One region of the Nakamurella flava genome, then DNA from elsewhere that is predicted to be linked to it. Evidence: riboswitches for the same ligand, from Rfam matches in the RefSeq annotation. Region 1 holds a riboswitch; each other region holds the start of a gene.
What was found. Region 1 has a riboswitch for S-adenosylmethionine ahead of FDO65_RS09095 (bifunctional o-acetylhomoserine/o-acetylserine sulfhydrylase). Riboswitches for the same ligand answer to the same signal wherever they lie in the genome.
Positions count from the first base shown of each region.

Region 2: another riboswitch for S-adenosylmethionine. It lies ahead of FDO65_RS13105 (aminotransferase class V-fold PLP-dependent enzyme); the one in region 1 lies ahead of FDO65_RS09095 (bifunctional o-acetylhomoserine/o-acetylserine sulfhydrylase).
Region 3: another riboswitch for S-adenosylmethionine. It lies ahead of FDO65_RS23215 (putative leader peptide); the one in region 1 lies ahead of FDO65_RS09095 (bifunctional o-acetylhomoserine/o-acetylserine sulfhydrylase).
Region 4: another riboswitch for S-adenosylmethionine. It lies ahead of thrC (threonine synthase); the one in region 1 lies ahead of FDO65_RS09095 (bifunctional o-acetylhomoserine/o-acetylserine sulfhydrylase).

Region 1 covers NZ_SZZH01000001.1:2,013,517-2,020,561, reverse strand. The annotation lists gene FDO65_RS09105 (Nramp family divalent metal transporter) at 1-865, shown strand, start outside; gene FDO65_RS09100 (DUF3817 domain-containing protein) at 876-1,205, opposite strand; SAM riboswitch class IV at 1,351-1,468, shown strand; gene FDO65_RS09095 (bifunctional o-acetylhomoserine/o-acetylserine sulfhydrylase) at 1,529-2,845, shown strand; gene metX (homoserine O-acetyltransferase MetX) at 2,853-4,025, shown strand; gene fgd (glucose-6-phosphate dehydrogenase (coenzyme-F420)) at 4,155-5,153, shown strand; gene eno (phosphopyruvate hydratase) at 5,377-6,663, shown strand; gene FDO65_RS09075 (FtsB family cell division protein) at 6,890-7,045, shown strand, end outside.
Region 2 covers NZ_SZZH01000003.1:291,078-298,122, reverse strand. The annotation lists gene FDO65_RS13130 (alpha/beta hydrolase family protein) at 1-588, opposite strand, end outside; tRNA gene FDO65_RS13125 (tRNA-Glu) at 819-891, shown strand; tRNA gene FDO65_RS13120 (tRNA-Asp) at 942-1,018, shown strand; tRNA gene FDO65_RS13115 (tRNA-Phe) at 1,058-1,134, shown strand; gene FDO65_RS13110 (MFS transporter) at 1,233-2,918, shown strand; SAM riboswitch class IV at 2,975-3,090, shown strand; gene FDO65_RS13105 (aminotransferase class V-fold PLP-dependent enzyme) at 3,133-4,599, shown strand; gene FDO65_RS13100 (hypothetical protein) at 4,725-5,516, shown strand; gene FDO65_RS13095 (MDR family MFS transporter) at 5,645-7,045, opposite strand, start outside.
Region 3 covers NZ_SZZH01000001.1:889,700-896,744, reverse strand. The annotation lists gene ssuE (NADPH-dependent FMN reductase) at 1-324, opposite strand, end outside; gene FDO65_RS04040 (FAD-binding oxidoreductase) at 309-1,757, opposite strand; gene FDO65_RS04035 (ABC transporter ATP-binding protein) at 1,757-2,473, opposite strand; gene FDO65_RS04030 (ABC transporter permease) at 2,446-3,360, opposite strand; gene FDO65_RS04025 (ABC transporter substrate-binding protein) at 3,350-4,435, opposite strand; gene FDO65_RS23215 (putative leader peptide) at 4,796-4,906, opposite strand; SAM riboswitch class IV at 4,943-5,057, opposite strand; gene FDO65_RS04020 (8-oxoguanine deaminase) at 5,349-6,761, opposite strand; gene FDO65_RS04015 (DUF2252 domain-containing protein) at 6,833-7,045, opposite strand, start outside.
Region 4 covers NZ_SZZH01000001.1:1,606,972-1,614,016, forward strand. The annotation lists gene rpsT (30S ribosomal protein S20) at 1-182, shown strand, start outside; gene holA (DNA polymerase III subunit delta) at 321-1,292, opposite strand; SAM riboswitch class I at 1,431-1,580, shown strand; gene thrC (threonine synthase) at 1,592-2,872, shown strand; gene FDO65_RS07310 (iron chaperone) at 2,976-3,428, opposite strand; gene FDO65_RS07315 (glutamyl-tRNA reductase) at 3,639-4,943, opposite strand; gene hemE (uroporphyrinogen decarboxylase) at 5,143-6,261, shown strand; gene hemG (protoporphyrinogen oxidase) at 6,258-7,045, shown strand, end outside.

The DNA of each region.
Region 1 (7,045 bases):
CATCTCGGGCGTCGTGTCCCTGGGGCTGCTGGCCGTGCAGGACCGCGGCGGCCAGCGGCCGTTCGAACGCGTCATCACGGCGTTCCTGCTCGTCATCGCCATCGGCTTCGTGTCCGGGCTCTTCGTCGCCCCACCCGACCCGGCGGAGGTGGCCGCCGGACTGGTGCCCCGCTTCGACGGCCTGGGATCGGTGCTGCTGGCGGCGGCCATGCTCGGCGCCACCGTCATGCCGCACGTGGTCTACCTCCACTCGGCACTCACCCGGGACCGGTTCGGAGCGGGGGACCAGCGGACCCCGGCCGGGCCGGCGCGCACCCGGCTGCTGCGGGCCACTCGGCTCGATGTCGTCCTGGCCATGCTGCTCGCCGGTGCGGTCAACATCTCGATGCTGCTGCTGGCCGCCTCGGCCCTGCGTGGACGGGACGACGTCGACACCATCGAGGGCGCGCACGCCGCGGTCAGCGCCACGCTGGGCACCGGCATCGGGGTGCTGTTCGGGCTCGGCCTGCTCGCCTCCGGCCTGGCCTCGACATCGGTCGGCTGTTACGCCGGGAGCGCGATCATGGAGGGTCTGCTGCGCCGCCGGATCAACCTGTTCGTCCGGCGGGCCGTGACCCTCGCGCCCGCCCTGGTGCTGCTCGCCGTCGGTGCCGACCCGACGACCGTGCTGATCCTGTCGCAGGTGGTGCTCTCGTTCGGGCTGCCGTTCGTGCTCGTGCCGCTGCTGCGGCTGACCGGCGACGCGACGGTGATGGAGGGTTCGGTCAGCGGACGCCCGGTCCGGGTGCTCGGCTGGCTGATCGCGGCGGCGATCGTCGCCCTCAACGCGGTGCTGATCGTCGGAGTGATCAGCGGGTCGGCCTGACGTACCGGGCTCAGCCGGCCGTGCGCAGGGCCCGCTGCGGGTCCAGTCGGCCGGTGCGCAGCGCCCACCGCTCGAACCACAGGGTGAAGAACGGGGGGATCGACGCGACCAGGGCGAGGCCGGTGGTGATCCAGGTCCAGCGCTGGGCCCGAGCGGTCAGCAGCGCCACGACGACGTAGGCCACGAAGATCCCGCCGTGGATCGGGCCGAAGACCTTGACCCCGACCTCGGTCGTCCCGGCGATCCACTTGAAGTACATGCCAATGAGCAGGCCCGTCCAGGAGACGGCCTCGGCGATGGAGACGACGCGGAACGCGGTGACCAGGGCGCGGGGGGACATGCCGTCCAGTCTGGCCCGGCCGGGCGCGGGGTTCGGTGCCGCGGCCGCGGATCGCGGCCCATCTCACAACCGTCACGACGGCGAGGTCGGACGTTCACCCACCCGGCCGAACGGCGGCGACACATCGCCGTTACACTCCGGGCACGGTCTTGAGTCCCAGCCACAGGCCCCGGCCGGCTGGGCGGCAACCCTCCTTCCGCGGTGGGGGTGCCCCGGGTGACGACCAGGCGGGCCGCTGCGGTGGCGGTTCGCAAGCGCGGACCGGGACCCCAGAGGTCATCCGACCAGGGACCGGTCCCTGTCTCGGCAGGAGTGCATCCCCGATGAGCACCAACTGGTCCTTCGACACGCGTCAGATCCATGCCGGCCAGCAGCCCGACCCCACCACCAAGGCGCGGGCGCTGCCGATCTACCAGACGACGTCGTACGCCTTCGACTCGTCCGAGCACGGCCGCAAGCTGTTCGCGCTCGAGGAACTCGGCAACATCTACACCCGGATCATGAACCCGACCCAGGCCGTGGTCGAGGATCGCATCGCCTCCCTGGAGGGTGGGGTAGGGGCGCTGCTGCTCGCGTCCGGGCAGGCCGCCGAGAGCGTCGCCATCCTCACCATCGCCCAGGCCGGCGACCATGTCGTTTCCTCGCCGCGTCTCTACGGCGGCACCTACAACCTGTTCCACTACACGCTGCCCAAGCTCGGCATCACCGTCGACTTCGTCGACGATCCGGACGATCTCGAGTCCTGGCGGGCCGCGATCAAGCCCAACACCAAGGCGCTGTACGGCGAGACCATCTCCAACCCCCTGCTCGACGTGCTCGACATCGCCGGGGTCGCGGGCGTCGCCCATGAGGCCGGGGTGCCGCTGATCGTCGACAACACGGTGCCCACGCCCTGGCTGATCCGGCCGATCGAGCACGGCGCCGACATCGTCGTCCAGTCGGCGACCAAGTACCTGGGCGGGCACGGCACCGCGATCGGCGGCGTCATCGTCGACTCGGGGAACTTCGACTGGCAGGCCGACCCGGGGCGCTTCCCCGGCTTCAACAACCCCGACCCCAGCTACAACAACCTGGTCTGGGGGCGCGACCTCGGCCCGGAGGGCCTGTTCAAGGCCAACGTGGCGTTCATCTTCAAGGCCCGGCTGCAGCTGCTCCGCGACGTCGGCCCGGCCATCTCGCCGTTCAACGCGTTCCTCATCTCGCAGGGCATCGAGACGCTGTCGCTGCGGGTCGAGCGGCACAACGCCAACGCCGAGGCGGTGGCCCGCTGGCTGGCCGACCGGCCTGAGGTCGAGTCGGTGTCCTACCCGGCGTTGGAGTCCAGCCGGTGGAACCACCTGCAGCGCAAGTACGCCCCCCGGGGCGGCGGGCCCATCGTCTCCTTCGAGATCAAGGGCGGGGTGGCGGCCGGCGCGGCGTTCAGCGACGCGCTCGAGCTGTTCACCAACCTGGCCAACATCGGTGACGTCCGCTCGCTGGTCATCCACCCGGCGTCGACCACGCACGGCCAGCTCAGCCCGGAGGAGCAGCTGACCACCGGTGTCACCCCGGGCCTGATCCGGTTGGCCGTCGGCATCGAGGGGATCGACGACATCCTCGCCGACCTGGAGGCCGGCTTCCGGGCGGCCAAGCAGGACTGACCGGTCCGTGGACAGACCGACCTCGGCGATGACGTCGGTGCATCGGTCCGGTGGCGACCCCGTGGTCGCCGTCGGGCCGGTGACCGGCGGTCGCCCGGCCGACCGACCGGACGCCGGGACCGACCGCTGGTTCGCCGATCTCGGCCGACTGACGGTCGAGGACGGCACCACGCTGCCCGCCCTCACCGTGGCCTACGAGCAGTGGGGGCGCCTGAACGCCCGGCGCGACAACGCCGTGCTGGTGCTGCACGCGTTGACCGGGGACAGCCACGTCGTCGGGCCGGCCGGACCCCAGCAGCCGACCCCGGGCTGGTGGGACGGGTTGATCGGCCCCGGCGCCCCGCTGGACACCGACCGGCTCTACGTCCTGGCCGCCAACGTGCTGGGCGGCTGCCGGGGGACCACCGGCCCGTCGTCCCCGGCGCCGGACGGCCGGCCGTGGGGATCGCGATTCCCGCGGATCACCGTCCGCGACCAGGTGGCCGCCGAGGTCGCCTTCGCCGACCACCTGGGCATCGAGCGGTTCCACACCGTCGTCGGCGGGTCGATGGGCGGGATGCGAGCCGTGGAGTGGGCGGTCGGTCATCCCGACCGGGTCGCCCGATCGGTCGCCATCGCCACCGGCGCGGCCTTCAGCGGCGACCAGATCGCCTGGAGCACACCGCAACTCGACGCGATCCGACTCGACCCCGAGTTCCGCGGCGGCGACTACTACCCCGGCGCCGGACCGGTGCGGGGGATGGCGGTGGCCCGCCAGATCGCCCACGCCACCTACCGCAGCGCGCTCGAGCTCGACGTGCGCTTCGGCCGTGACCCGCAGCCGGCCGTCGACGGTGCCGCCGAACAGTTCGCCGTGCAGTCCTACCTGCGCCACCACGGCCGCAAGCTCGGCCGCCGCTTCGACCCGAACTCCTACCTGGTGCTCACCGAGGCGATGAACTCCCACGACATCGGCCGGGGCCGCGGGGGCATCACCGCCGCCCTGCACCGCATCACGGCCGAGCTGACCGTTGCGGTGGTGGATTCCGATCGCCTGTTCCCGCCCGCCCAGGGCGAGGTGCTGGCCACCGCCCCCGCCTGCCGGGCACTGCACGTCCTGCACTCGGAGTACGGCCACGACGGTTTCCTCATCGAAGCCGGGGCCGTCGCGGATGTCGTCCGGGATGCCGTCGGCAACTGACATCCGGGGACCCGCGGAGGTCGGCCGCGCTCGCGCGGGGGATTGGGGCTTGGTGTCGGACTTCACCGGCCGGTCACGGTGCGGTGCCAGGATGGGGATGACCCGGGGGCGACAGAAGGCAGGACATCGATGGGCATCCGACTCGGTTACAAGGCGTCGGCCGAGCAGTTCGGTCCGAACGATCTCATCCGGTTCTCCGTGACCGCGGAGGAACAGGGCTTCGACTCGGTCTTCATCTCCGACCACCTGCAGCCCTGGCGGCACGACGGGGGACACGCACCGGCCGCCCTGCCGTGGCTCGGCGCGGTGGGGGCGCGGACCGAGCGGCTACTGCTGGGCACGTCGGTGCTGACGCCCACGTTCCGCTACCACCCGGCCGTCATCGCCCAGGCGTTCGCCACCCTCGGACTGCTGTACCCCGAGCGGGTCATCCTGGGCGTCGGCTCGGGGGAGTCCCTCAACGAGGTCGCGCTGGGCCTGGAGTGGCCGGACGGCAAGGAACGCTTCGCCCGCCTCAAGGAGGCGGTGACGCTCATCAAGAAGTTGTGGACCGAGGACCGGGTGACCTTCGACGGCACCTTCTACTCGACCGACAAGGCCACCATCTACGACAAGCCCACCCAGCCGGTACCGCTGTACATCGGGGCCTCCGGTCCGGCCGCCACCCGGTTGGCCGGCCGTGTCGCCGACGGGTTCATCACCACCTCCGGCAAGGCCCCCGAGCTGTACTCCGAAACCCTGCTCCCGGCGCTGGCCGAGGGCGCGGGCAAGATCGGGCGCACCCTGTCCGATCTCGACCTGCTCATCGAGATGAAGGTGTCGTTCGACCCGGACGCCGACCGGGCCTTGGCCGACACGGCCAACTGGGCCGCGCTGGCGCTGTCGCCCGAGCAGAAGAGCGGCGTCGAGGACCCGATCGAGATGCAGCGGCTGGCCGATGAGCTGCCGGTGGAAAAGGCTGCGTCCCGGTGGATCGTCTCCACTGACCCGGATGAGCACGTCGAGAAGATCCGGCGCTACCTCGATCTCGGCTTCACCCACCTGGTCTTCCACGCCCCCGGAGAGGACCAGGAGCGGTTCCTGCGGCTCTACGGCGAGCACGTGCTGCCGCGGCTGCGGGCACTCTGATCGAGCACGGGTCGACTCCTCGTCCCGTTTGCGACCCCTGCTGCGCACCTGCCGGGCGACCGGAAGCTGAATTGATACAGAAAAACTGCCCCGTTCCGCCGCCCCCGTCGGGTGGGCGGCGTCGTCTGGCTCTAGGCTGAGCCCCGGAACCCGGCGCGGCCGACCTGCACCACCGGTCGGTCGACCGCCTGCCAACAACTCGCACCAGCGAAGGGATGTGCCTGTGGCGGCCATCGAACTCATCGGCGCACGTGAAATTCTCGACTCCCGTGGCAATCCCACGGTCGAGGTCGAGGTCGCTCTGGACGACGGCTCGCTGGCCCGGGCCGCGGTCCCGTCCGGCGCCTCCACCGGCGAACACGAGGCCGTCGAACTGCGGGACGGCGACAACGAGCGGTACCTGGGCAAGGGTGTCCTCAAGGCCGTCGAGTCGGTCCTGGAGGAGATCGGACCGGAGCTCATCGGTTACGACGCCATCGAGCAGCGCGTCATCGACCAGAAGCTCATCGACATCGACGGCACCCCGGACAAGGGCCGGATCGGCGCGAACGCCATCCTCGGCGTGTCCCTCGCGGTGGCCAAGGCCGCGGCCGAGTCGGCCGAGCTGGAGCTGTTCCGCTACATCGGCGGACCGAACGCGCACATCCTGCCGGTGCCGATGATGAACATCATCAACGGCGGGGCGCACGCCGACTCCGGCGTCGACGTCCAGGAGTTCATGATCGCCCCGATCGGTGCGAGCACCTTCCGCGAGGCGCTGCGCTGGGGCGCGGAGACCTACCACTCGCTGAAGTCCGTCCTGAAGAAGGCCGGCTACTCGACCGCGCTGGGCGACGAGGGCGGTTTCGCCCCGGCGCTCAAGGACAGCCGGGCCGCGCTCGACACCATCTCCGAGGCCATCACCAAGGCCGGGTTCACCTTCGGCACCGACATCGTGCTGGCCATGGACGTCGCCGCCACCGAGCTCTACTCGGACGGCTCGTACCGGTTCGAGGGCACGCAGAAGTCGTCCGACGAGATGATCGCGTACTGGACCGACCTGGTGAACAGCTACCCGATCGTCTCGATCGAGGACCCGCTGGACGAGAACGACTGGGACGGCTGGGTGTCCATGACCACCCAGCTCGGCGGCAAGGTGCAGATCGTCGGCGACGACCTGTTCGTCACCAACCCGGAGCGGCTCGAGGACGGCATCGCCAAGGGTGCGGCCAACGCGCTGCTGGTCAAGGTCAACCAGATCGGCACCCTGTCCGAGACGCTGGACGCCGTCACCCTGGCCCACAGCTCCGGCTACCGCTGCATGATGAGCCACCGCTCCGGCGAGACCGAGGACACCACCATCGCCGACCTCGCGGTGGCCACCGGTTGCGGCCAGATCAAGACCGGCGCCCCGGCCCGGTCCGAGCGCGTGGCCAAGTACAACCAGCTGCTGCGCATCGAGGAGAACCTCGGCGACGCCGCCCGCTACCTGGGTGAGCTGGCCTTCCCGCGGTACACCCCGGCGTCCTGACGTCGCGGTCGCACCATCGGCACCGGGCGGCCGGTCGGGTTTCCCACCCGACCGGCTGCTCGTGTCTTCGCCCGTCATCGGCGTGCGACCCGCAGAATGACAGCACCCCGTCGTTCTCGGTGAGTGCCGACGTCGGTGGGTGGGCGTCGGACACGACGCCTCGACGGACAGATGGGTGTGTGGTGGTGGCGGGACCGGTGGACGTGACGGCGGCGGGGTGCAGGGCATGAGCTCCGAAAAGCCCACCTCCGGGGCGTCCGACGGGGCGCGGCGGACCGGCCGTTCGGGTCGACCCCGGCGCGCGGCGCGACCCCGCGCGAACCGCCCGGGCACCGCGCCGACCACCGCCGCCACGGGACTGGCCCGGCGCAGCGGACGCGGG
Region 2 (7,045 bases), on a different contig from region 1:
CACGGCGTCGGCCTCCGAGCCCCCGTCGAGGTAGGGATGACCGCCGGGCGTCCCCAGACCGACATAGTCGGTGCGGACGACGGCGTAGCCCTTGGACACCCAGGTGTCGATGACGTCGGAGACACCGCCCAGATAGTCGTGCTCCGGGCCGTCGGCGGTATCCAGAGAGGGCGCGCAGGTGTCGGCCCACCCGGTCGTGCCGTGGGCCCAGTTCAGCACCGGCCAGCCGCCCTCGGGCGGGTTGCCCGCGGGCGTGGAGACGGTGCCGGACACGACGACGGGGCGCCCGTCCGGTCCCTGGGACACGTAGGTGATGAGCGCATTGCGGGCCGCGCTGGGCAGCGCCGCCGCTCCGGTCAGGGGCGCGTCGGTCAACAGCTGCCCACGGGCGAGGCTGGTGGCCGGCCCCCCGGGGGTCGACGGCGAGGTCGCGGTGGACCCGGCGGCGGAGGCCGTCGTGCCGGTGGGGGACGCCGAGGTGCCGTCGGCCCGCGACGCACCGCCGACACACCCCGCGGTCAGCGACAACACCACCGCACAGGCGGCGGCCGCCAGGGGTCGGGTGACGGGCGGTCGGACCATGGCCATGCTGTACTCCTCGCTCTGATGGATCTCGGAATACTGCGGGTCCGACCGCGCGACACCGCAGGTCAACGGGGCGGTGCCACCTGATCGTGCGGCGGGGACCGGGCGGCAGCCGGGCGCGCACGACGCCCGCGGGCGGACCCCGCGGCCGCCGTTTTGGAAGTGGCCGACCCCGTGTCGTATGCTCTCTGAGCTCCCAACGGACAGCCGTTGGAGCTGGGTGTCAGATCCCAGCCCCCATCGTCTAGCGGCCTAGGACGCTGCCCTTTCAAGGCGGTAGCACGGGTTCGAATCCCGTTGGGGGTACGCAGTACCGCGGTTGTGAGACTGGTAAGGTCTCGGAGCCGCACAGCCAAGGCCCCGTGGCGCAGTTGGTTAGCGCGCCGCCCTGTCACGGCGGAGGTCGCGGGTTCAAGTCCCGTCGGGGTCGCCAGAGGGGCCGGTTTCACTTCGGTGAAGCCGGCCCTTTCTCGGCCAGGTAGCTCAGTTGGTACGAGCGTCCGCCTGAAAAGCGGAAGGTCGCCGGTTCGATCCCGGCCCTGGCCACCAGCATCATCTCTCTGCCGGCGTCACCCGCTCGGGTGCCCGGCGTCCTCCCTTCCGGCTTTCCACTGTCGGGCCGGGCCCACTCCCCTTACCGTTCAGCAGTGGCAGCCTCCTCTGCGGACCCCGGGTCCGGCTCCGGTCGTTCGGCCTCCCCCACGCTGGTCCTCGTCGCCATGACCCTGGCGAACGCGATGATCCTGGTCGACCAGACCGCGGTCCCGCTGGCGCTGCCCGACATCATGGACTCGTTCGGTATCGGGTCCGCCCTCGTCCAGTGGGTGCTCAACGGCAGCCTGCTGCCACTGGCCGGCCTCCTGGTCCTCGGCGGGCGGTTGGGCGACCTGCTCGGCCTGCGGCGCATCTTCCTCATCGGCAGCGTGCTGTTCGGCGGCGCCTCCACACTGGCCGGGTTCGCGCCGACGTTCGGCATCCTGCTGCTCGCCCGGGTCGTCCAGGGCGTCGGCGGCGCGCTGATGCTGCCCGCCTCGGTCGCCATCGTCAGCGCCGCCTACCCCAAGAGCGCGCGGGGACGGGCGCTGGGCACCATGGGCGGAGTCGCCGCCGTCGCCGGGGCGCTCGGCCCGACCATCGGCGGCGTCCTGACCTCCACGCTGAGCTGGCGGGCCGTGCTGCTGGTCAACGTCCCGCTACTGATCCTGACCGTGCTGGCCACGCTGCGATCGGTCCCGGCCGATCAGCCCCGCACGGGCAAGGCGCACATCGACTTCACCGGCGCCGGGCTGCTCAGCCTCATCCTGGTCGGCCTGGTGTTCGGGCTGGCCCAGACCACGGTCTGGGGCTGGACGTCCCCCGGGGTCGTCGTTCCGCTGGTCGTCTGCGTCGTCTCCGCGGTGCTGTTCGTCCGCCGGGAACGGGCCGCGAAGAACCCGCTGATGAGTTTCACGCTGCTCCGCCGGCACCGGAACTACCTGGGCGCCACCCTGTCCCAGGGCCTGGCCGGAGTCTGCGAGATGGGCCTGGGCGTCATCCTGCCGCTCATCCTGATCCTCAACCTGGGCATGGACCCGGCGCTGGCGGGGCTCGCGCTGATCCCCACCACCCTGCCGATGATCGCGCTCGCCCCCTTGGCCGGACGCTGGTACGACAAGGCCGGCGGCCGGCCGCCCCTGATGGCCGGCTTCGCCTGCATCGCGCTGTCCGGGGTGGCCCTGGCGATCGGCGTCGGCCACGACACCTACCTCGCGCTGCTGCCCGGCCTCCTGCTCTACGGCATCGGGTTGGCCATCACCCTGACCGTGAACGACCCGGTCAGCCTCGACTCGATCCCGGACAGCGACGACGGTCAGGCCTCCGGCGTCTCCGCCACCGCCGAACAGGGCGGCGGGGCCGTCGGCATCGCGCTGCTGTACGCGCTGTTCCACACCGTCTACGTCTCCAACCTGCTCGACAACGTCGAACGGGCCGGGCAGGACCTGCCGGGTGACACCGCCGATCGGTTCCGGGACAGCATGCAGGCCGCCGAGCAGACCGGCCTGAACTACAACAGCTTCGACCCCGACCTGCAGCGCTATCTCATCCCGGCGCTGCACGCCTCCGACACCGCAGCCGCCGTCACCTTCCTGGCGATGAGCGGGATCGCCGTCCTCGGGCTCGTCGTCATGGCCGCTCTGGTCCGCCGACCGCCGGCCGAGGACGCCCCGGACGCCCGCACCACGCCGATCACCGGCGGGTCGGTACCGCCCAACACCATCGTCGGAACGGTCATCTCCGGGCCGGGAGCATCCACCGTCCACGGTCCGGCCCGGGACCCCGGCACCACCATGTGACCCGGGCCACACCCTGTCCCGGCCGCCACGGACCCGGTGCTATCGTCCCCGGCGTAGGTCATGAGTGTCAGCAGATAGCCCCGGCTTGCTGACCGGCAACCCTCCTTCCGCGGTGGGGTGCCCCGGGTGAAGACCTGGCCGGGCGCGAAGGGCGCCCCGGCAAGCGCGGGCCTTTCCCCGACGGGTGGCCCCCGAGTACCTGCGGAGCACCCCGATGACTCTCGTCGACTCCTCCTTCGACCTGGCCGGACGTCCTGACCTGCTGGCCGCCCTCACCCACCGGCCCCTCCCCCGGTTCGCCGACGCCGCCACCGCGTGCGCCGACCGCCCCACCGTCACCCACCCCCATGCCCCCGGGCTCGACATCGTCGGCCAGGACGCCCTCGTGCCGCTGGTCGGCGGGGGCGAGATCGCCTACGCCAACCTCGATCACGCCGCGTCGGCCCCGGCGCTGCGCGTCGTGCACGAAGCGGTCGAGCGCAGCATCGCCGGGTACGCCAGCGTCCACCGCGGCGCCGGCTGGCACTCCAAGCTGTCCACGGCGCTCTACGAAGGCGCCCGTGAGCCGGTCCGCGCGTTCGTCGGCGGTCGCGCCGACGACACCGTGATCTTCACGCGCAACACCACCGATTCGCTGAACCTGTTGGCGCACAGCATTCCTCGCCGCACCACCGTGGTCGTGTTCGAGTCCGAGCACCATGCGGCGCTCCTGCCCTGGGAGCGTCAGGACGGCATCGATGGGCGCACCGTCGTCCGCCTGCCCGTCCCGGCGCTGCCCGAACTCGCGGTCGGCGCGGTCGACGACGCCCTGCGGCGTCGGGCACCCGGCCCGGCCCTCGTCGTCATCACCGGCGCCTCCAACGTGACGGGCGAGCTGTGGCCGGTGGCCGAGCTGGCCCGGGTCGCCAAGGCCCGGGGCGCCCGGATCGCCCTGGACGCCGCCCAACTCGCCCCGCACCGCCGGTTCTCCATCGCCGAGCTGGGCGTCGACTACGTCGCGGTCTCCGGCCACAAGCTCTACGCGCCGTACGGGGCGGGCGTGCTCGTCGGGCGCTCGGACTGGCTCGACGCCGCCCCGCCGTACCTGATCGGCGGCGGCGCCACCGCGACGGTCTCCGAGACCGGCACCGTCTACAAGACCGGCCCGGAACGGCACGAGGCCGGCTCGCCCAACGTCGCCGGCGCCGTCGCCCTGGCCACTGCCTGCCACGCCCTCGCCACCTCCGACGCGACGGCCCGCGAGCAGGCCGAGGCGGCGCTGACCGACACCATCCGGGCCGGGCTGGCGGCCATCGACGGGGTGTCGGTGCACACCCTGTTCAGCGGCGCCGCCGACTCCATCGGTGTCGTCACCTTCACCGTCGCCGGGGTGCCCGCCTCCATCGTCGCCGCGGCGCTGTCGGCCGAACACGGCATCGGCGTCCGGGACGGCGCCTTCTGCGCACACCCGCTGGTCCGCCGGCTGCTCGGGGCGGCCGGCTGCTCCGACGGCACCGGACCGGGACAGGCCGTCCGGGTCTCCGTCGGCCTCGGTTCCACCACCGAACACGCCGAGCGACTGATCGCGGCCGTCGCCGAGATCGCCGCCCACGGACCGCGCGTCGAGTACGTCGTCGTCGACGGACGGCCGGTGCCGGCCGACGACGACCGGCCGCTGCCGGCACTCGCGCCCTGGCTTTGAGGCTGCCGCCCGTCGGGCGCGGCGTTCCCGTTCGACCATCGGGCGGGGCCCGCCGCGACCGGCGGGCGATCTCGATCCGGTGATCGGCCGCGTCGGTGCACCGGGCCGGTGATCTACTCCGGCTCATGAATCGGTCGACGGCGTCCTCCACCACAGGGGCGGCGTCTTGGATTGCGCTGACAGCGCTCGTTCTCGCCGTGCTGCCGGCCTGTGGCGCGGGCAGGGCCACCAGCTCGACCGGGACCCCGAGTGCCGAGCCGGCCGCGTCGTCGGTCGCCGAGCCCACCCCGTCGACGTCGAGTACCACCGCATCGCCGGCCACGGCGGGAACGGCGGCCCTGCTGGCCTCCGCCCAGACCCAGCTCAGCGGGATGCGGCAGAGCGACTACCAGCACGAGACGGCGGTGGACGCCGCCGCCGGCCGGTATGACTACGACTGCTCCGGTTTCATCGACTACACGCTCACGCAGGTCTCGCCGGCGGCGCTGGCCGAGATCCCGACCACGGCCTCCGCGGGCCGAGCCCTGGCCCAGGACTTCGAGGGCTTCTTCTCGCGCCTCGGCGCCGGTGACGCGCACTGGACCCGGGTGCCGACGGTCCCGGAGATCCGCCCCGGCGACATCGTGGCCTGGCTCGTCAGCCCGGACACGCAGTCCCGCGACACCGGGCACGTCATGATCGCCGCGACCGTCCCGGAACCCGACCCCACGATCAGCGGTGCCTACCGGCTGCAGATCATCGACTCGACGACCTCACCGCACGCCGACGACAGCCGGACCAACGGCGCCACCGGGCTCGGGACCGGCTCGATCGGGCTCGCCGTCGACGCACAGGGCCAACCGACCGGCTTCTACTGGCAGGGGGGCCGCAAGCCCGACGAGGCCACCTCGATCGCCGTCGGGCGGTTGACCGGCTGAGCCGCGCGCCGGGCGATGGAGCACCGGGCCCGGTGTGGACGGGAAGAACGCTGCCGGACGCCGATCGCGCTGGGACGACGAACGGCCCCGACCCTCGCGCGGAGGATCGGGGCCGTTCGGGTGGTGCGTCAGGCGCCGTGGCGACCGGCGGAGCCGGCGGTGGCGACGTCGTCTTCATCGTCCGGCGCCGCGTGGCGGCCGCGCCGCACGGGGACCGGGGCCTCGGTGGCGGCCGAGCCGGCGTGCCGACCATGGTGGCCATTCGCGGAGCCGTTGACCGGGGTCCCGTTCAGGACCGTGCCGTTCGAGACGCCGGCCGGGACGGCACCGTCGGTGTGACCGTTCGAGCCGGCCAGGCTCTTGGTCGGGGCAGCCTGATCGGCCTCCATCGGCTCGGCGACCGTGAGGGTCTCCGCGGCGATCGAGGCGTCCTCGGTCATCCGTTCCTGGATGGCCGACATGGTGCGCAGCGGCATCTCCTTCATCAGCAGCACGACGACGAAGGCCAGCGCGGCCAGGATCGCGGCGCACAGGTAGACGATCTGTGCGGAGGTGACGAACGCCTCCTGGAACGGCCGGGCGATGGCCGGGTCCAGCGTCGACAGGAACGAGGAGTTGTTGGTCAGGCTGGAACCGATCGACTCCATCCCGCTCAGGTCACCCTGGCCGGCCGCGGCCAGCGCGGTGGCCACCCCGTGGCTGCCGCTATTCGGATCGGCGACGGCCGCCCCGATGGCCTGCTGGAACGAGGGGTTGCTGCCGGCCGTGGCGACCGAGCTGACGATGTTCGTCGGCCAGGCGTTGAACAGCAGCGAGATGAACACGGCCACCCCCAGCGTGCCGCCGAGCTGACGGAAGAACGTGGCCGACGAGGTCGAGACGCCCATGTCCTTGGCCGGGGCCGCGTTTTGGACGGCGATCATCAGGGTCTGCATGTTCAGCCCCAGGCCGAGGCCCAGCAGGAAGAAGTTGCCGAACAGCAGCCAGATGTTGGTGTCGATCGTGACGGTCAGCAGCAGCAGGAACGCGGCGGTCAGCAGTGCGGTGCCGATGACCGGGAAGATCTTGTAGCGGCCGGTCTTGCTGGTCAGCTGACCGGACACGATCGAGCCGCCCATGATGCCGATCATCATCGGGATCATCAGCAGACCGGACTCGGTCGGCGAGGCGCCCTTGACCAGCTGCAGGTACAGCGGGATGACGGAGATCGCACCGAACATGCCGATGCCGATGAGGACGTTCGCGCCCAGACCCATGGAGAAGACGCGGCTGCGGAACAGGCGCATCGGGATGAGGGCCTCGTCCTTCATGCGGATCTCGACGAGGACGAACGCGACCAGACCGACGACGCCCAGCGCGATCAGGCTGATGACGCCGAGGGATCCCCAACCCCACTCGCGGCCCTGCTCGGCGACGAGCAGCAGCGGTACCAGGCCGATGATCAGCGCGGCGGCGCCCCACCAGTCGATGCGGTGGTCGTGGCGGATGTGCGGCAGGTGCAGGACCTTGGCCACGACGATCAGGGCGAT
Region 3 (7,045 bases), 1.1 Mb from region 1:
GGTGGCGATCGGCAACACCGCCTTGCCCCGCAGCCCGAACTGCGGGACGACATCGAGGAACACCTTGAGCAAGCCGGCGTACGACGCCTGGTAGATCGGCGTGGCCACCACCAACGCGTCGGCCTCCCGGACCTGTTCCAGCGCGACGGAGATGGCCGGGTCGGTGACGTCCGCGGCCAGCAGCGCCGACGGCGGCAGATCACGCAACCGGAGCGTGTCGACCCGGTGCCCGGCGCCGGTCAGCCGGCGGTTGACCGTGCTCAGGACGGCGAACGTGCTCGAGCCGGGTTGCGGGCTGGCGGAGATGCTCAGGATGCGGGCCACGATGGCTCCTTTGCGAGCCACGTGTGCGGGTTCAGCACACCGGCCGGGTCGAAGACGGATTTGAGACGTCGCTGCAGGTCCACCACCGGCGCCCCGAGTTCCTGTTCCAGCCAGCGGCGTTTGGTGATGCCGACCCCGTGTTCGCCGGTGATGGTGCCGCCCAGGGCCAGGGCCGCGCGGACCAGGTCGTCCGCGGCCCGCTCCAGCGCGAGTGGCGGCTCGGACTCCCCCGTGACGCGGGGCAGCGTGAACGCCGGGTGCAGGTTCCCGTCGCCGGCGTGCGCGACGACCGACGTGCTCACGCCGTGCGCGGCGCCGATCCGTTCGATCCGCTCGAGCAACGGGCCCATCGCCGATCGGGGCACGGCGACGTCCTCGCCGACGAACCACAACCGCTCGTCCAGCACCCGTCCGCTGCGGCGCAGCTCGAAGTACCGATCGGCCTCGGCCCCCTCGGGCAGGTCGACATCGGCGCCCAGGTCGACGAGAGCCCCGGCCAGCGCGGCGATCTCGGCATCGGCACCGAGGCCGTCGGTCTGCACCAGCAGCAGCGCCGATCCGTACTCGGCCAGGTCGGTGCCCTGGCCCTCGTCGATGGCTCGCAGCGTGCCGGCGTCCAGCAGTTCGAGCACGCTCGGCGTGACGCCCTGGGCCAGGGCGACGAGCACACCCGCGGCGGCCGCCGCGGCGGACGGGAACCAGGCGGCCAGCGTGCGGGTGCGGGCGGGCCGGGGACGCAGCCGCACGGTGGCCTCGACGACCACGCCGAGGGTGCCCTCCGAGCCGACGAACAGCCCGGTCAGATCGAAGCCGGCCACGCCCTTGATGGTGCGGTGACCGACCGGCAGCACGGTGCCGTCGGCCAGGACCGCCGTCAGGGCCAGCACCGACTCGCGGGTCACGCCGTACTTCACGCAGTGCAGACCGCCGGCGTTGGTCGCGATGTTGCCGCCGATGGTCGATTGCCGCCAGCTGGCCGGGTCGGGGGCGTAGGTCAGCCCGTGCTCGGCCGCGGCGGCGTCCAGGTCGGCGGTCACCACCCCGGCCTGCACGACCGCGACCTGGTCGGCCGGGTCGATCTGCAGGATCCGGTTCAACCGCTCGGTGGACAGCACGAGGGAGCCGTCGGGTGCGCTGGCCCCTCCGGAGAGGCCGGTGCCGGCGCCCCGGGGCACCACCACGGTGCCGGTGGCCGACGCGAGCCGCAGGGTCGCGGCGACGCCGGCGGTCGTCCACGGTCGGACCAGGGCGAGTGGCCGGCCGGGCAATCGGTGACCGGACCGGTCGGTGGCGACGCGATCGAGATCATCGTCGCCGGTGAAGACCTCACCGTCGGACAGCTCGTCGCGCAGCCGGGTCAACAGGTGCGCCCGGTGGGCGTCACGGTCGGCGGGCCGGGCCGACGACCGGTGATCCAGGATGGACACGCTCATCAGGAATGCACCCCCAAGTGGGCCAGCAGTTCGGCCCGCAGCGCGACGACCCGGGGGTCGGCCACGTCCCGCGGGCGGGGGAGGTCGACGACGACCTCATGGGCGATGACGCCGTCCCGCATCACCAGGACCCGGTCGGCGAGCCGGACCGACTCCTCGACGTCGTGCGTGACCAGCAGCACGGCGCAGCGGTGAACGGTCCACAGGTCGGCGACCAGCGCCTGGGCGGTGAGCCGGGTCAGGGCGTCGAGCGCCGAGAACGGTTCGTCGAGCAGCAGCAGGTCGGGTTCGCGGACCAGCGCGCGGGCCAGTGACGCCCGCTGCGCCTCACCCCCGGACAGCACCTTGGGCCAGACGTCGCTGCGGTGGCTCAGACCGACCTCGGCCAGGGCCGCCTCAGCCCGGGCGCGGTCCGGCCGGCCGGGCAGGCCGAGGACGACGTTGCGCCAGACCTTCTTCCACGGCAGCAGCCGGGGCGCCTGGAACGCGACGGCCCGCCGGTCCGCGACCTCGACTCGACCGCTGATCTCGGTGTCCAGGCCGGCCAGCACCCGCAGCAGGGTGCTCTTGCCGCAGCCGCTGGCCCCCAGCAGGGCGACGAACTCCCCCGGCGCGATGTCCAGGTGCAGGTCGTCGATCACCCGGCGGTCACCGAACGTCTTGGTCAGGCCGGTGACCCGGGCGGCGCTCAGGCTCCGGTGAAGGTCGGTCGCCATGCCAGCAACACCCTTTCCAGAAGGCGGACGAAGACGTCCGCGAGCAGCCCGAGGACCGCGTACAGCACGAGGCACAGCACGATGGTGTCGGTCTCGAAGAACTCGCGGGCGTTGTTGATGAGGAAGCCGATACCCGTGGTGGCGTTGATGGTCTCGGCGAAGACGAGGATCAGCCAGGACACCCCGATCGAATACCGCAGACCGACCAGGCCGGACGGCACCGCGGACGGCAGGATGACGTGCCGGATCAGGCCGAAGCGGCGCAGCCCGACGGTGCGGCCCGCCTCGATGAGGGCGGGGTCGGTGCCGCGGATCCCAGCGAACAGGTTGAGGTAGAGCGGGAAGAACACACCGAGAGCGATGAGGATCAGTTTCGGTTCGTCGCCGATGCCGAACCAGATGATCAGCAGCGGGATGAGCCCGATGACCGGGACGGTGCGGAGCATCTGGATCGGGGCGTCGAGAATGTCCTCACCCAGCCGGAACAGGCCCGACAGCAGGGCGATGACGACGGCGGCGGTGACGCCGATGGCCAGTCCCAGTCCGACCCGTTCGGCCGACGCGGCGATGGCCCGGGGCAGCTCGCCGGAGGACCACAGCTCGCGGGCCTTGACCAGCACGTCCTGCGGTGCGGCCAGGGTGGTCCGCGGCAGCAGGCCGGACGCACTGGCCACCGCCCAGCCGATCACCAGCACCAGGGGGCTGATCGTCTTGACCACCCAGCGCGGCACGGCGGGGCGGCCGCCCCGGCGACGGGTGTGGCCGGCGACCACCGTGGTGGCCACCGTCCGTGCCGGCCCGGAAGCCGGCTCGGCCGGCCGTTGCGCGGTGATGACACCGGCGCCGACCTGTCCGGTGACCGGCCGCACAATCGCGTCAGCCGGCATCGGAGGCCGCCTGAATCGCCTGAAGGCCCTGGTCGTACTCGGTGGTCCAGTACTGGCCGATGTCGACGGTGGCGGTGAGAATGCCGGCCTGTACGAAGGTGTCGACGATCTTCCGCTGGGAGGCGATGGCCTGCGCCGAGGTCGGGACGAAGTGGCTGGGGCGTTGCTGTTCCCCGTCCACGAAGACCTGCCGAGCCTGCTCGACGGGCTGCTTGGTCTCCCGGGCGATCACCGCGGCCCAGTCGTCAGGGTGGGACCGGGCCCAGGCGAAGCCCTTCTCGAGTCGGTCGTAGAAGTCCAGGATCGCCGCCTTGGTCGCCGGGTCGGCGTTGGTGGCCGGCCGGGTGACGTACAGGAAGTTGCCGGACAGGATGTCGCGCGCGTCGACCAGCGTGGTGGCGCCCTTGGCGTGGGCCGTGATGACCGCGTTGCCGTAGGAGGCGAGCGCATCGACCTGCCCGGACAGCAGCGCGGCCAGACCGTCGCTGGTGGACAGCGGGACGGCCTCGATGTCCGACCACTGCAGCCCGGCGGCGGCGACCGACTGGTACAGGAAGTAGTGCGCGGTGGTGTTCTGGACGTACGCGACCTTGCGGCCCTTGAGCTGCTCGACCGAGGCGATGGTGCTCCCCTCGGGAACCACCACCTCCTGGGTCAGGGTGTTGCCCTGCCGCACGGCCGAGATGGTCAGCGAGCCGGGACCACCGGACTGGGCGGCGAAGATCGGCGGGATCTCGCTGGCGCTGGCCAGATCGATGGCGTCGGCCCCCAGCGCCTCCAACTGCAGGTTGCCGCCCTGGAACAGGCTGAACTCGGTGCGATACGGGGTGTCGGCCAGTCCGGCGCTCTGCAGCAGCAGCTCCTGCTGCTTCCAGCCGGTCTCCCCGACCCGCAGCGTGACCGCGGACAGGTCGGTGCCCGTGCCGGCGACGGTCGCCGACGGAGCCGACGTGGTCGATCCCGTCGCGGCAATGCTGCCGCCACCGCAGGCGGCCAGGGTCATCACCAGACCCAGTGCGGCGGCGGTGGCCGCGGTGGTGGAGGCGAGGCGCCGCCGGAGCGAGCGTCTGGTCATGGGAGGGCCTTTCGAAGAATTGTCGCCCGAGGGTCGAGGTGCTCGGGCGTCGCCGAGGCGAGGGGAAAACACCGACGGCGATGGCCGGTGCGGTGGTCCGTCGACGGTGACGGTCCTGCGGGAAGGTCGGACCGGAGGTGCGCGGCGTCCCGGATGCGGCCGCCCCGCCCAGATGGCCGGCCGCGGCGGCGATGTGCGCCGGGGACGCACTCTGCGCGAGGGGACGTCGATGCCGACCGGGCCGCGCGTTGATCAGCGATCCGCGGAGCGGACCACCGTCGGGGACGCGGGAGGGACCGTCAGCGGCCGACAGCGGCCGGGCGGCGACGGATCAGTGGGTGCCGGGAACCGAGGTCGTGGTCAGCGACAACAGAGCGCGCTGGAGACGCGCTGCAGATCGACGTGACGTCGCTGCACGGACAGCACGGACACGACCCGGCGCTGCGCCGGCTGGTCGTTCGTGGTCGTCATGCGTTCGGTTCTTCCCTGAGGGGCCCGGTGGAACGGGCCGCGCGCTTGCCGGCATCTCGTCGATGCCGACCAGGTCCTCACCCGGAGCACCCCGCCGCGATGGGAGGGTTGCCGTCCAACAAGCCGGGGCTGTGCGCTGGAACTCGTGACCTGCGATCAAGGTAGATCACCGCTGCGATGCGGTCAAACATCTGTGGCCCCCGTCAGCGTGAGACAGACCACGCTGACCGACATCTCGCCTCGGGTGGTGGACGGCCGGCGGGAATACGCCCGCCCTCATCGACCGAGTGACCGGATGATCATCGATATACCGAGAGGGTCTGCACGCCGTGGTGTTTCGCCCGCCCTGCCGCGGGTATCTGCATCCCAGGCGCTGGCTTTGGGTCCATGACCTTCCCTGCCGGGCGGTGGAGCACTCTCGGGCAGCGCCGCCCTCTTCGGCTCAGCCGATCCCGGCCATGCGCGCGGCGTGCCGGTTGTGCTCGGCCACGACCGGCTCCATGTCGACGGTGACCACCCGGCCCTCCTGCACCAGCACCCGGCCGTCGACCACCGTCCAGTTCGCCCGCTGGGGCGCGCAGAACACCGCGGCGGCCACCGGGTCGGCCAGGCCACCGGCGAAGTCGATGGTGTTCAGGTCGAGCGTGAAGAAGTCGGCCCGCTTGCCGACCGTCAGGGCGCCGATGTCGGTGCGTCCCAGCAGTCGCGCACCGCCCAGCGTCCCCAGTTCGAGCACCTGCCGGGCGGTGACCCATTCGTGCGCCCGCAGCGGGTGCGAGGTGGGCAGCAGACTCGCCGGGCCCTCCGGTGGGCGCAGACCCATCCGCAGCCGCGCCAGCAACATGGCCTGCCGCACTTCGGCCAGCATGTTGGAACTGTCGTTGCTGGCCGAACCGTCGACGCCCAGGCCGACCGGCACTCCGGCGTCCAGGTACTTCTTCACCGGCGCGATGCCCGACGCGAGCCGCATGTTGGACGACGGGCAGTGGCAGGCGCCCGTCCCGGTCGCCGCGAACAGGGCGATCTCGGTGTCGTCGACGTGGATGGCATGCGCGTACCAGACGTCGTCGCCCACCCAGTCGAGCTCCTGCATGTAGGCCACCGGCCGCAGGCCGTGGTGCTGCAGGGTGAACAGTTCCTCGTCGAGGGTCTCGGCCAGGTGGGTGTGCAGCCGCACCCCGTGCCGGCGGGCGAGCTCGGCCGAGTCCCGCATCAGCTGCGAGGTCACCGAGAACGGCGAGCACGGGGCCAGCACGATCTGCGTCATCGACCCCGGCCGCGGGTCGTGGTGCGCGGCGATGACCCGTTCGCAGTCGGCCAGGATCGCGTCCTCGTCCTCCACGCAGGAGTCCGGCGGCAGGCCGCCCTGCGACTCCCCCAGCGACATGCTCCCGCGGGACACCGCGAACCGGATACCCAGCTCGGCGGCCGCGCCGATCTGGTCGTCGACCCGGCAGCCGTTCTGGAAGACGTAGGCGTGGTCGAACAGCGTGGTGCACCCGGACAGGGCGAGCTCCGCACCGCCGACGAGGGTGGCGGTCCGGGCAGCCTCCGGGGTGCGGGAACCCCAGATCTCGTAGTGGGCCCGCAACCACGGGAAGAGATTGGTGTTCTGCCCGGCGGGCAGGTTGCGGGTCAGCACCTGGTCGAGGTGGTGATGCCCGTTGACCAGCCCGGGCAGCAGCAGCTGATCGGTGAGATCGATGACCTGGTCGGCGGTCTCGGGAAGCTCCGTAGTGGGCCCGACCTGCTCGATGACGCCGTCGCGGACGAAGAGACCGCCGTCGGGGATCTCCCGGCGCTGTTCGTCCATGGTGACCAGGACGGTGGCGTGACGGGCGAGCAGGGTGGACACAGGCAGACCTCCGGGGTGACGACGACGTCGCGCCCCAGTATCGCGGTCGCCGGGCCCGGGGCCGCACCGGGTCAGGACTTGCCCGGCCACCCCTCGGTCGAGGAGATGGTGCCGTCCGCCGCCGCGGCGGCGAGCTGGGCGTGGTCCCGTTCGGTCTGATCGGCGTAGGCCAGTGCGAAACGCACCAGCGCCTCCTCGGCCTTGTCGTTCGTGCCGAGGTAGTCGGCGATCGCGGCGGCGTCGCCACTGCGGGCGTGGGCCCGGGCCAGGACGCGGCCACACGC
Region 4 (7,045 bases), 410 kb from region 1:
CGCTGAAGACCGCCGTCCGTCGCGTCCGCACCGCCGTCGCCGCGGGCGACAAGGAGACCGCGACCGTCGAACTGAAGGCCGCCGGCCGCAGCCTGGACAAGGCCGCCTCCAAGGGCATCATCCACAAGAACCAGGCCGCGAACCGCAAGTCGGCGCTGGCCCAGCAGGTCAACGCTCTCTGACCTGATCTTCACGCAGCGACGCCGGGCACCCACGGGTGACCCGGCGTTCTTGCGTTTGCGGGTTGTTGGTCCCCTCGACGCCGTTCGGGAGCTCACCGAAGCCACCCGGTCGGCGGGACACCGCCGGAAAGACCAACTTCAGCGGGGGCGACGGGCCGCCAGCAGGTCCAGGACGGCCTTCTCGACGGCGTATTCCGGGTCGGCGGCGACGCCCTTGACCGCGGCGTTGAGGTCGGCGACCACCCGGATGCCCTCCGCCAATCCGTCGGCACTCCACCCCCGGGCGGCCGTCCGGGCCTTGTCGATCTTCCAGGCGGGCATCCCCAGCTGACCGGCCAGCGCGTAGGAATTGCCGCCGCCGCGGACCCCGGAGACCTTTGCCACCGTGCGGATGCCGTCGGCCAGTGCGTCGGCGATCAGGACTGGGGCGACACCGATGGTCAACGCCCAGCGCAGCGACTCCACGGCGCCCCGGACGTCGCCGGCGACGACGGCATCGGCGACCGCGAAACCGCTCACTTCGCCCCGTCCGCGGTGGTAGCGACGGACCGCGGGCAGGTCCACGGTGCCGCCGGTGTCGGCCACCAGCTGCCCGGCGGCGGACGAGAGCTCCCGAAGGTCGGAACCGACGGCGTCGATCAGCGCGGCCACGGCCTCGGCCGTGCTCGTCCCGCCGGCCCGCCGGATCTCCTTCACCACGAAATCGGTCCGCTCGGCGGGACGGGTAATCTTCGCCGCGGTCTGGACGTCGGCACCGGCCTTGGCGAACGCGTCGGCGATGGCCTTGTTGCGGGCGCCGCCACCGTGGTGGATCACCAGGGTGACCCCGTCGACCGGGTCCTTGACGTACCCGGTCAACGCGGCGGCCAGATCCTTTGCCGACTCGTGCACCCCGCGGACCACCACCACGCGAGGCTCGGCGAACAGGCTCGGCGCCACCAGGTCGGCGAAATCGGCCGGGCTCAGACCGGCGGCCACCGCCTCCCGCCGTTCCACCGCGGGGTCGGCCTTGCGGGCCGCGGCCAGGGTGCGCAGCACGGCGCGGTCGACCAGGAACGGCTCGTCCCCGGTGACGAGGACCAGGGGCGCGGGGGCGGTTCCGGCGGGCACCGCGTCATCGTGCCAGGTGCCACCGACACCCGGCCTCCGACGGTTCGGTCCGGGGAACCACCCGGCTCTGCCGGTGACAGAGGCCACGGCCGGGAGGGTTGCGCGGCTGAGTTATCCTGACCGGACAACTGCATCACCCACTCATCCAGAGGGGCAGAGGGACACGGCCCGTTGAAGCCCCGGCAACCACTGCCGATGACCGGATCGCCACAAGCGCCCAGTGCGGCGCGGCGACGGACGTCGACGGCAGGTGCCACTTCCGTCCCGCCACGGCGGGAAAGATGAGGAGAGACCTCGCGATGACCTCTGTCCTGACCCCGGCGCCGACCGCTGCCACCTCCACGGTGGACCTCGGCCCTGCTGTCGCCCTGTCCTGCCGCGAGTGCGGTTCGCGCATCGAGCTGGGCCCCTACTACGCCTGTACCGAGTGCTTCGGCCCGCTCGAGGTGGCGTACGAATTCACCGAGCGCGGCGAGGCACTGCGCAAGAAGATCGAGGCCGGTCCCGACAACATCTGGCGTTGGGCCTCGCTGCTGCCGGTCCCGGCCGGGATCGCCGACACCCCGAACATCAACCCGGGCCAGACCAAGCTCGTGCGGGCCGACAACCTGGCCCGCGAGCTCGGCATGAAGACGCTGTGGGTCAAGGACGATTCGGGTAACCCGACCCACTCCTTCAAGGACCGGGTCGTGGCCGTCGCCCTGGCCGCCGCCCGCGAACTCGGCTTCACCGTCCTGGCCTGCCCGTCCACCGGCAACCTGGCCAACGCGGTGGCCGCGGCGGCCGCCCGCGCGGGGATCCGCTCCGTCGTGCTGGTGCCCGCGAACCTCGAGCAGCAGAAAATCCTCACCACCGCCGCGTACGGCGGGACGCTGGTCGCGGTCGACGGCAACTACGACGACATCAACCGGCTGGCCGGTCAGATCGCCGCCGAGCAGGACGACTGGGCGTTCGTCAACGTCAATGTCCGGCCGTACTACGCCGAGGGCTCCAAGACCCTCGGTTTCGAGGTGGCCGAGCAGCTCGGCTGGCGGCTGCCCGAGCAGGTCGTCATCCCGATCGCCTCGGGCGCGCAGCTGGTCAAGATCGACAAGGGCTTCCAGGAGCTCATCGATCTGGGCCTGGTCGACAGCTCCGAGTACAAGGTGTTCGGGGCGCAGGCCACCGGGTGCTCCCCTGTCGCCACCGCGTTCAAGGCCGGCACCGACACCGTCCGCCCGGTGAAGCCGGACACCATCGCCAAGTCGCTGGCCATCGGCAACCCGGCCGACGGGCCCTACGTCCTGGACGTCACCCGCCGGACCGGCGGTGCGGTCGAGGACGTCTCCGACGAAGAGGTCATCGAGGGCATCAAGCTGCTGGCCCGGACCGAGGGCATTTTCGCCGAGACCGCCGGCGGCGTGACCGTGGCGACGCTGCGCAAGCTGCTGGCCACGGGGCAGCTCGATCCCGAGGCCGAGACCGTCATCTTCAACACCGGCGACGGGCTCAAGACCCTCGACGCCATCGCCCACGTCGTCGGGCCGACCGCACGCATCGCGCCGACGTTGGCCGCCTTCGAAGAGGCGGGGCTGGCCTGACGATCGGGCGGCCCCATCACCGGGTCGACACCGCTCGGCGAGCGGTGCAGCCACAGTTCGAGAGAGCTGTCGCTGCACCATTCGTCGGCCGTGGGCCACTGGGTCAGTCGGCAGCCCGCCGCACCAGGTCGCGAAGCTGCCGCTCCACGTCGTCGGTGACCTCGAGCACCGCGAACGAGGTCGGCCACATCGCCCCGTCGTCCAGGCGGGAGTCCTCTTGGAAACCGACTGTCCCGTAACGGGTGTCGAACTTGGAAGCGGGCTGGTAGAAGACCACGACCCTGCCGTCCCGGGCATAGGACGGAAAGCCGTACCAGGTCTTTTGATCCAGCTGGGGCGCCTCCTCGGTGACGATGACGTGCAGTCGCCGGGCGATCGCCTGATCGGATCCGGTGAGGGCCTCGATCGCGTCCAGGCAGGCCTGCGCCTCCCGCTCCTTCTTGGCTGCCCCCTTGCCGCCCTGGGCTCGCAACTCCGCCGCCCGCTGCTTGATCGCGGCCTTCTCGGCGTCGCTGAAACCGGTGTCGTCGCCGTTCTGTCGGGTGTCCGCGCTCATCGGTCGTCCTCTCCCCAGTCGTCCGAAATCCATCGACGACGGTAGGGGGCCGACCGGCAGCTCCGCTTCTCGATTCCTGCTCGGTTCGCGGGCTCGCCCGGTCGGAGGGCGTGTCATCCGCGGGGTCGGCAACCCCGCCAGCAGCGCGGGGGTGACCGGGATCGCCGCCACCGGCGGTGTTCCCATCGGCTGACGCGTGCGGTCGACCCGTCAGGCGGGGCGGGTGGCCTTCGCCGACACCGGGCCGGCCGGGTGCGCGGCAGCGTGGCCCTCGATGTCGATGCCGAAGAGGGTGTGCAGGGCGCTGAGGTAGCCGGCGCTGTCGCCCGACAGCGCCAGTTCCTTGGCCCGCATGGTCGGGGTGTGCAGCAGCGACTGGGTCACCCGGTGCATGGCGCGTTCGACGTCGGCCGCGATGTCGGCCGGGTACTTGGCCCGCAGCCGCTCGAGTTCCTTCGTCACCGTTCCCGAGACGTGCTGGCGCAGCGCCACCACCGCGGGATCCAGACGACGCTGGGCGAGCTGATCCTCGTAGTCGGCGACGGCCGCGATGACGATGTCCTGGGCCGCGGTGATGGCCTCGATGTGCGGAGAGTCGGCCTGCCCGGCGACGCTGCGCAGATCCACCACCCGCACCCCCGGGACCGCCCGGGCCTGGGGGGTCAGATCGGAACGCAGCGCGAGATCGACGATCGGCAGCGGCGCGCTGCGGCGGGCCACGACCCGCCGGACGAGGAGTTCGTCGATGACCGGATCGCCGGCGCCGCTGCAGGTGACCACGAGGTCGGCGGTGGCCAGTGCGTCCGCGAGAGCATCCGCATCGACCGGGGTGGCACCGTGCCGGTGGGCGAAGGCCGTGGCCCGACCACTGGGCGAATGCACAAACAGATCCTGACCGCCACGAGCCCGGACCTCGGCGGCGACCACCCGCGCATAGGCGCCGGTCCCCACGATCAGGGTGCGGGTGCCGACCAGGGGGTCGCCGGTGCCGACGGCCAGATCCAGCGCGACCGAGGCGACCGAACGACCCGCGGCGCCGAGACCGGTGACCGTGGCCACCCGCTTCGAGGCACGCGCGGCACCCTGGAAAAGTTGATGCAGCGCCGGTGACGTCGTACCGGCGGTTTGCGCGGCCCGGAAGGCGCGGGAGACCTGACCGGCGATCTCGGCCTCACCCACCACCATCGAGTCCAGGCCGGCCGCGACGCCGAACAGGTGGGCCGCGACCGGGGCGCCGACCCGGACCTGCAGCAGGGCGCTGGCCTCCGCCTCGGGGATGCCGGTCGCTCCGGCGACCGCCGCGGTGACCGCGTCGATGGCGTCATGGAACCGCACGGCGTCGGCGTAGATCTCGAGCCGGTTGCAGGTCGCGAGGAGCACGACCCCGGTCAGGGGGCCGTCCGGGACGGCGACCAGATCGGCGAGACGGGCGGCGAGGATCTCCCCGCCAGCCGCGAGGCGTTCCAACTGGGGGAGCTCCAGGTCGTGGTGACTGGCACCGAGAACCGTGAGCATGACGAAAATGTAACCGCGAGGGGCTGTCGCGTTCCACGAAGGCTACCCTCACCTGGTTCGCCTTCAGGCCGCTGACCTGCGGTGACGACCGGCGGGTGGGCCGTGGTCCGGTGTGTTACGTCGGTGACATCGATCCGTCACCCGCGCGTGGCAGACCTCTCGCGCCGGGACGTCCGCGGGCAGGTCATCATGGATCATCATGTCTGCGCTTCCTGCCGGCCCGGCGATCTCCGGGACTCCCCTGCCCGACGACCATCCGCTGACGTCGGGCCGCACGGCCGACTCGGCGTTGATCCGTTCCTATCGTGGGGAACGGGCCGAGCGACCGGCGGTCTGGTTCATGCGGCAGGCCGGTCGATCCCTGCCCGAGTACCGCGCGGTCCGCGCCGGGACGGCCATGCTCGACGCCTGCCTGACCCCGGATCTGGTCACCGAGATCACCCTGCAGCCGGTCCGGCGGCACGGCGTGGACGCCGCGATCTTCTTCAGCGACATCGTCGTGCCGCTCAAGCTCGCCGGGATCGATGTCGAGATCCGCCCCGGGGTGGGTCCGGTGGTCGCGGACCCGATCCGCACCGCCGCACAGGTGGCCGCGCTGCCGGAGCTCACCGTCGACCAGCTGACACCCATCGTGCAGGCGGTCCGCGGCACGGTCGCCGAGCTGGGATCCACGCCGCTGATCGGGTTCGCGGGCGCTCCGTTCACCCTCGCGTCGTACCTGGTGGAGGGCGGCCCCAGCCGGGAGCACCTGCACACCAAGGCGATGATGCACGCCGCCCCCGAGCTGTGGAACGAGCTGGCCGGCTGGGTGGCCCGGACCACGGCCACCTTCCTGCGGGGTCAGGTGCTGGCCGGCACCTCGGCGGCACAGCTGTTCGACTCGTGGGCCGGGGCGCTGTCGCTCGCCGACTACCGCACCTTCGTGCAGCCGCATTCGGCCCACGTGCTGACCGCGGTGGCCGACCTGGGAGTGCCCCGCATCCACTTCGGCGTAGGCACCGGTGAGCTGCTGGCCGCCATGCACGAGGCCGGTGCCGACGTGATGGGGGTCGACCACCGCATCCCGCTGGACGTCGCGCAGCAGCGCCTCGGCGGCGGGGTCCCCGTGCAGGGCAACATCGACCCCGCTCTGCTCTTCGCCGGTCGGGACGCACTCGGCGCCGCCGCGACCGCAGTGCTGGCCGCCGGCCGCACGGCGCCCGGCCATGTCGTCAACCTCGGCCACGGCGTCCCCCCGGAGACCGATCCGGACGTGCTGACCTGGCTCGTCGACCTCCTCCACTCCTCCGGCCCGGCCGGCGGAGGGAGCGCAGGGTGACCGACGCGAGCGTGCCCGACCGCCCCGTCGTCGTGGGCGGCGGGATCGCCGGACTGGTGGTGGCCTGGGAACTCGCGCGGGCCGGGCGACGTCCGATCCTGTTCGAGGCCGAGCCCGAGGTGGGCGGGGTCGTCCGCGGCCACACGGTCGGCGGCCTGCGCCTGGACGCGGGGGCGGAATCGTTCGCCGTGACCCGACCCGCCGTCGGTGCGCTGGTCGACGAGCTGGGGTTGGCCGACGAGGTCGTCCGTCCGGAACCGACCGGGGCCTGGGTGCGCTGGGCCGGCGGCACCGCGCCGCTGCCGGTCGGAGGCCTGCTCGGCGTTCCCGGCCGCCCCTGGGCCGCCGACGTGCGACGGGTCGTCGGCGTCACCGGGGCCGTCCGGGCCTGCGCCGACCTGGTGCTCCCCCGCCGGGTCGGACGCCAGGGGTCCGGTTTGGGCGGGCTGGTCCGCGGACGCATGGGCGGCCGCGTCGTCCAGCGGCTGGTGGAGCCGGTGGCCGGCGGGGTCTACGCCGCCGACCCGGACGCCCTGGAGGTCGCGACGGTGACGCCGGCTCTGGCCCGGCCGGACGTCCGGTCGCTCGCGCTGACCATCCGGAAGTCGGCAGGCAGCCGGCCCCGGCCGGGCAGCGCGGTCGCGTCATTGCGCGGCGGCATGCACCGGTTGAGCGAGACCCTCGCCACGGCCGTCCGCGCGGCGGGGGGCGAGATCACCGTCGGTACCGTCGTCCGCTCGGTGACCCACGCCGTTGGCACCTGGACGGTGACCACCGACTCCGG